DNA from 2 places in the Glutamicibacter sp. FBE19 genome. Region 2 is predicted to be linked to the other one. Evidence: predicted binding sites of a transcription regulator. Region 2 holds the regulator's gene; the other holds the start of a gene.
What was found. Region 2 encodes LexA, which represses DNA repair genes until DNA is damaged. Its sites were predicted from a motif close to TCGAACANNTGTTCGA; they were not measured.
Positions count from the first base shown of each region.

Region 1: H6F58_RS03290 (DUF222 domain-containing protein) is a predicted target of LexA. The motif match lies at 1,229-1,244, and genes of this name have one in related genera.

Region 1 covers NZ_JACKQN010000001.1:717,801-721,211, reverse strand. Annotated here, with positions in the region: gene H6F58_RS03300 (sarcosine oxidase subunit beta family protein) at 1-325, opposite strand, end outside; gene H6F58_RS03295 (GntR family transcriptional regulator) at 480-1,112, shown strand; gene H6F58_RS03290 (DUF222 domain-containing protein) at 1,267-2,775, shown strand.
Region 2 covers NZ_JACKQN010000002.1:42,053-45,463, reverse strand. Annotated here, with positions in the region: gene H6F58_RS03850 (ATP-dependent DNA helicase) at 1-295, shown strand, start outside; gene H6F58_RS03845 (glycoside hydrolase family 76 protein) at 535-1,458, shown strand; gene lexA (transcriptional repressor LexA) at 1,504-2,223, opposite strand; gene H6F58_RS03835 (LysM peptidoglycan-binding domain-containing protein) at 2,482-2,835, shown strand; gene H6F58_RS03830 (histidinol-phosphate transaminase) at 2,917-3,411, shown strand, end outside.

The sequences.
Region 1 (3,411 bases), on a different contig from region 2:
TCATCACGCCGCGCTGGGAGAACAGGAAGTCGTATTCCAGGTCCTCGGGCAGCTGCTCCCAGAGCTTCAGCGACTTCTCGTAGATGCCGGCCGATTCATCCCACAGGTAGTTCGAGCGGATGATGGTGGTGTTGCGGGCCATGTTCCCGCCGGCCAGCCACCCCTTTTCCAGGACTGCGACATTAGTGATGCCATGGTTTTTCGCGAGGAAGTACGCGGTAGCCAGGCCGTGGCCGCCACCGCCGACGATCACAACGTCGTAGGACTTCTTGGGGTCCGGATTCGCCCACAGGAACTCCGGGTGTTCAGGCAGCAGATCAGCCACAGTGAATCTCCAATCTTCGACAGTAACGCGTGCAATGTATGAATTGCCGACAACTGATATATCAATCTGCGATTCACTGTATGATAGAAAGCGAAACCCGGTCAATGGGTACGCGAAAATTACTTTGATGCTACGCACCGCAGGAGGAGCCCCAATGAGCGAATCCCTCTCAGATCGCGCCTACCAGATACTGCGCGATCGCCTGATCATGATGGATATCGCCCCGGGCGAGCCGATCAACGAGGCCCAGCTGGTCCAGGAGCTCAATATCGGCCGCACCCCGCTGCGCGAAGCGCTCAAGCGGCTCGAGGTCGACCATCTGGTCCACTCCTACCCGCGCCGGGGAACCTTCGCCACGCGCGTGGACATCACCGAGCTCGCTGCCATTACCGAAGTGCGCCTCGCCCTCGAGCCTCTTGCGGCCGATCGGGCCGCCGCACTGGGTGGCGGTCACGTCCGGGCCGAAATCGAGCAGACCCTCCACACCATCTCCCACCTCACCGGCGACGAGACCCGGCGCAGCCTCATGGAAAACGACCTGGCCGTGCACCGCCTGATCTACCAGGCAGCCGCCAACCACCATCTGGAAGAGACCCTCATCCGTCTCGACAACCTCGCCACGCGCATCTGGTGTCTCACCCTCGATCGTCTGCCGAGCATCGACGCGCATATCGCCGAGCACCAGGCACTGCTCAAAGCAGTCCTCGATCAAGCCCCTGAAACTGCCAGCACCCTGGCTCGCGACCACATCGCAAGTTTCGAAGCTTCGGTCCGCGCAGTGCTCTAGCTCCGCACAAAATCACGCACTCGCACCCCCGGCCACCCTGCACAGAAACACGAATAATCAACTTCTGACCTGCAATATTGCCGTATCCTAAAAGTTATCCACCTGTAGCCAAATTATCGAAGACATATTCGATTTAGCGGCGTAAAGTTGGAATATGTCCGAAACAATAGTCCCTTCCTGGGACTGGCCCAACCCACCGGACCACGGCAGATTCACCGCCGTGGTCACAGCGTTGGAAACTGATCTGGCATCACTTGAAGAACACGGCAGCAAAAGCGAGTGCGCCACCGCCATCGCCGACATCGAATCCACGATCTCGTCCCTGCGCTACCATCAGGCAGCTCTCTCCCATCAACTGGAAATCGATCTGGTCCGCACCAATACTGAGAGCAATTCTCGCAGCAAGGCACTCAAGCAGCTGAACCGCGGGGCCGCCGCGGCCATTGCCCTCGCCCGGCATACCGACTCCCATGGCTACGGTGCATATCTGGAGAACTGCCGAATCCTCTTCGAAAGCACTCCGCATCTGGCCGCAGCCTACAGCCGCGGTGAATTCACCGAAGATCAAATGCGGGCCATCCTCACCCCGCTGCGCTCCGTCAAAGCAGAACGTCGCGCTGAATTTGATGACCTGTACGCGAAGAACCCGAAAATGCTTGAGAATCTCGGGAACAAGAAAATCAGTGACACGGTCAAAGACTTCACCCTCACCTATGCCTCGGATCAGCAGTGCAAGGAACAGAAGACCGCAGAGGAACAGCGCTTCATCAAGTTCACCCCGAATGCCGAGACAGGGATGATGCGCGTCAACGGGAACATTCCCATCACCGCCGGACTAGCGATGAAAAATGAGATGAAGGCCAAAGCCCGCAGCCTCAAAGCAAAAGGCGATCCCCGCACGAGGACACAGATCGAAGCGGACTACTTCGCAAGTTTCTGCACCCACCCGGAAGCAAAAATACCGGTCACTTTCACTCTGGGATTGGTCATGACCGATAAAACCCTGTTCCTCGGAGACCGGGATCCTGCCAACCTTGAGGGTTATGGCACCATTGCGCCACAGTACGCTCGTGAACTAGTTGCGGGCCAGGAGATCCTGAACAATATGACCCTGGCCGAGATGGCCGCCACCCGGTCCCCCGCCTTTGTCGAGACCATGGAAGCCACCATTGAACTAATCAGGTTATATACGGCTCCAGGAGATAAAGACTTGATCGCGATGGACTCCAAAGCGCGGATCTTCCCTGAGAAAATGAAGAAGTTCATCAAGATGCGCGACCGGCATTGCCGCACGCCATTCTGCGATGGATTAATTGAAGAGATTGATCATGTCACCCAGGCCTATTTAGGTGGGCATACTTGTGTGACTAATTCCGATGGCCGGTGCAAGTTGTGCAATCAGGCAAAAGAAACCCCTGGCTGGCAGGAAATTGTCATTAAGCACGGGCCGCATTCCATGTTGATCAACACGGGAATGGGAACGGTGTATCGATCCACGGCGCCGCCGGCGACGGGGTTTGCGCATAAACCCTATCCGCAGTGCATGAGTGAAGCTGACTGGGTGCGCTCTTTCGAAGAATGGCTCAACCGGCCACCGGACACGGGGAGCAGTCCGCGCAACGGCGATGAAAAACCACCGGATATCGAGGATATTCCCGCCTAATGGCAATGATGAGCTACCTACCAGGAAACAAGACACGGTTTGATGCAACGGACGCCCGGATACGGCCTGCCGCGACTGGAAACCTTTCGCGTACTCCTGATGGCGGCATCGTGAAGAACTTACATATTCGAACTTCATGGCAGATTACCTCCAGCCACAGGGGCTAAGAAGATTCCGCATTCCAAAAGAAAATGCATGAGTCCACGCAATCCAAGTTATCACTGCGAGCAATTTTTGGACGCGCCACCCGTAAGCTGCTCAAAACCGTACTCTGCTGTGAAAGACCAGCGCCAACCCCCGATCATGACCCTTACTATTGCCGCTTCAGTTCCACCCCTGAGGCGGTTGGTTCAATCTGCGTCTGGCCCATGAACAGATGCCCCCGACCGTGGCTTCCATGTTCAAAACATGCCACTGAACTAAAGGCTCATGGGGCTCGATAGCCACCCACCAACATCACCTGAAGAACCGCCAGGACGACCACTCTGCACGCCCTGTGCGTGCATCGCTTCCTCCACGCTGCGAGCTCAAATTACAGCGATTCTTGGGTTGCCGTTCCGCGCCTTCGCGCCATGTTTTCACGCTCCAAAACCCCACCCAATCTAGGTGTAACACGTCAGAAACAACCTTTAATTT
Region 2 (3,411 bases):
ATTCCCACGCCCCGACGACCCGATTTCGAAGGCCCGGACCGAAGACGTCGCCAAGCATGGTGGCAATGGCTTTATGCAGGTTTCGGCTACGCATGCCGCCATCCGCTTGGCGCAGGGCGCAGGACGCCTGATCCGATCGGTCAACGACCGGGGCGTTGTAGCCATATTGGACTCGCGCATGGCCACGGCGCGCTACGGAAGCTTCCTGAAGGCTACCCTGCCACCGATGTGGCCCACAGTAGACAAGAAGGTCATTTCTGGAGTTCTGGAACGCCTCAAGCCTGCTGAAAAGTAACTTCCGGTGCTCGAAAGCAATGACCCGGTGACTCGGGCTCGTTGAATGCACTAATGTCTGCGCCACAGGGAAGGCAAATTCCGGAAGGCAAGATGAAATCCATGAGGGAACTGGCGTGTGAAGCAGCCGAAGATACGCATGCGCGTTTTGGCCATCGGCTCCTTCGCCTGCCAGGCACGTGGATTGGCCGGCCCTATAGCCTTCAGCACCGGATGCATGACGGAAGCATGCTCAGCGATATGAATGGATTTTCTCATCCGTTTGCTGAGTGGAACTACTGGTGGCAGGCCCACTACCTGGATGCGATCCTTGACGACGGGCTGGGCTATTGGGAAGCTGGCGATCGTGATGCAGCCCGGCGCGAACTTCACCGTGCCAAAGACCTGCTGGCAGGAATCCGCATTCGCAATTTCGGAGTCTTCCCGAACTACTTCTTTGACGATATGGCATGGCTGGCGCTGGCGAGCCAGAGGTTGCTGGCTTTTTCCCGGAAGCTGGAAGGGCACAGCCATCTCGGTGCAAAACGAGCAATAACGACTTTGCGCAAGCAATTGGAAAGCGGCATCGACGAAGTCCTCGATGGCGGCTTGTACTGGTCGAGGAAACGCGATTTCAAGAATGCCCCTGCCAACGCTCCTGCCGCACTCTTTTTCGCACGCATCGGTGATCGCGAACAAGCCAGGAAGCTGCTTGACTGGATGCATTCCAACATCTTCAGCGACCAGCACGGTTTATATCTTGATGGGCTCAGACTCACTTCAACAGGCCAAAAACTGGAAGATCACCTCTATACCTATAACCAGGGTCCGGTGCTCGGCGCGCTGCTGGAATTAGGTACCGCAGCTGATTTGGAGCATGCTGCTGCACTTGTTCATGCCACACGCCGGCATCTGGCCGACGAGGCCGGATCCCTGGTGCTTGATGGAGGAGGCGATGGCAACCTATTTGCCGGGATTCTCTGCCGATACCTGGCCCTCTGCGCAAACGATGAGCGCATGGATCTGGACGTTCGGGGCATCGCACGCGATTTGGTGACGTCGACAGCTAGCCGATTGGTCAACGAAGAACCACGACGGCTCTCAGCGGCAGTTCAGCGTTGGATGATCTTCAGCGCAGCACAACGGTGCGAATCGAAACCGAAATCGCAGGGAGCAAACGACTGAGGGGTGTTGATGCTTGCGCACCAACACCCCTCATGCCAGATGCGATTAGAGCGAACGCATCACAGAAACAACACGGCCCATGATCTTGGCCGCGTCGCCCAAGATCGGTTCGTAGCGTGAGTTCTGGGGCAGCAGCCATGTATGCCCATCGCGCTGCCGGAAGGTTTTGACAGTGGCTTCTTCGTCCAGCAATGCAGCGACGATATCGCCGTTTTCAGCATTCTGCTGACGGCGGACGACTACCCAGTCACCATCACAGATAGCGGCATCAACCATGGAATCGCCAGAGACTTTGAGCATGAATAATTCGCCGTGTCCGACCAGCTGGCGAGGCAACGAGAAAACATCTTCGACAGACTGATCAGCAAGGATCGGCCCACCAGCAGCGATCCGGCCGACCAATGGAACCATGGTCGTATCGGCTGACGTGCTGAGCTCGATGACCATCGCGTCTTCGGCAGCCTTGCTCTCTGCGGCCTCCGACGCCGTTGAGTTCTCAGCATCGTCCGCCAACTGCAGCGGCAACAAAATCTCCATGGCGCGCGGACGGCGTGGATCTCGACGAATGTACCCGAGCTTTTCCAGCTGGCTCAATTGGTGGGTGACGCTCGAAAGGCTCTTGAGTCCTACCGAGTCGCCAATCTCACGCATGGATGGTGGATAGCCGTTCTTGCCGATGGCACGCTGGATCGTTTCCAGGATCTTCTTTTGGCGAATCGTCAACGAGCGTGCATTCGATCGGGGAGTGCGTTGTGAAGCTGACATGAGATTTTGCCTTCCCTAGCTATCTGTCGAAAGTTCGGCAGTCCAAACTGTCGGAGCCAGATGGTGTGATGTTTTCATTGCTCGTCTACTTCGAAATCTTAGTGGATAAGCGAGCTTCTTTCAAAGATTTGTTCGAAAACTTCTGGACAAGTCGGACGAAGCTCTGTTAGAACAGATGTACTAGTTTCGAACAAGTCTTCGAAATCTACATATCGAATATAACTTCGCATCGCTACACAATCTTGAGGAGATAAGGTCATGGCAACCCTCGCACTTGACTCAAATCAAACCCAGAGCCCATTGAAGATCCGGATCAACCGCCGCGGCTGGGCTGTTTTGGTGGGCATTCCAGTTTTTGCGCTAACCGTAGCTGCAGCGTTCTTCTTCTCGATGTTCGCTTCAGATGCAAGGGCATCATCTGAACTCCCAACGGGCGTCGAAACTGTGGACGTCACCGTTATCCCGGGCGACACCGTGTGGAGCTTGGCCAAGGAGTACGCCCAGGGCTACGACGTCACTTCTGCTGTCAGCCACATTTCGGAACTCAACTCCCTCCAGGGAAGCGAGATCCACGTTGGCGACTCGCTGTCGATCCCTGTGCTCGCTGGTTAGAGCATCGATCGAGGCAGGGGATTGTTACCTTGACTCGTAGCGGATTCACCCGCCAAGCCGGTACGCACGTAGACTTATTGCGTGAATGACCGCAGTGAACTTTTGAGTCAGCTGCCCTTGCGTGAGAATCTCCGCGGGCTATCCCCATATGGCGCACCACAAATCGACGTGCCCATTCAGCTGAATGTCAACGAGAACACTCATCCGCTTCCGCCAACTGTCGTGGATGCCATTGCGCAAGAGGTCGCAAAAGCAGCAACCAGCCTCAACAGATACCCGGATCGTGAATTCACCGAACTCCGTGAACTGCTGGCTGACTATCTCGGCCACTCCCTGACCGCAGGTAACATCTGGGCGGCAAACGGCTCGAACGAAATCCTCCAGCAAATCCTGCAGGCATTTGGCGGGCCAGGACGAAGCGTCATGAGTTTCGGACCAACATACTCGATGTACCCCCTCCTAGCTAGCGGGACCGATACAACATATATCGCCGGTACGCGCGCCGAGGATTTCACTCTCTCCGCAGAATCCGCGGCAGAACAAGTTCTCAAGCACCAACCGAACATTGTCTTCCTG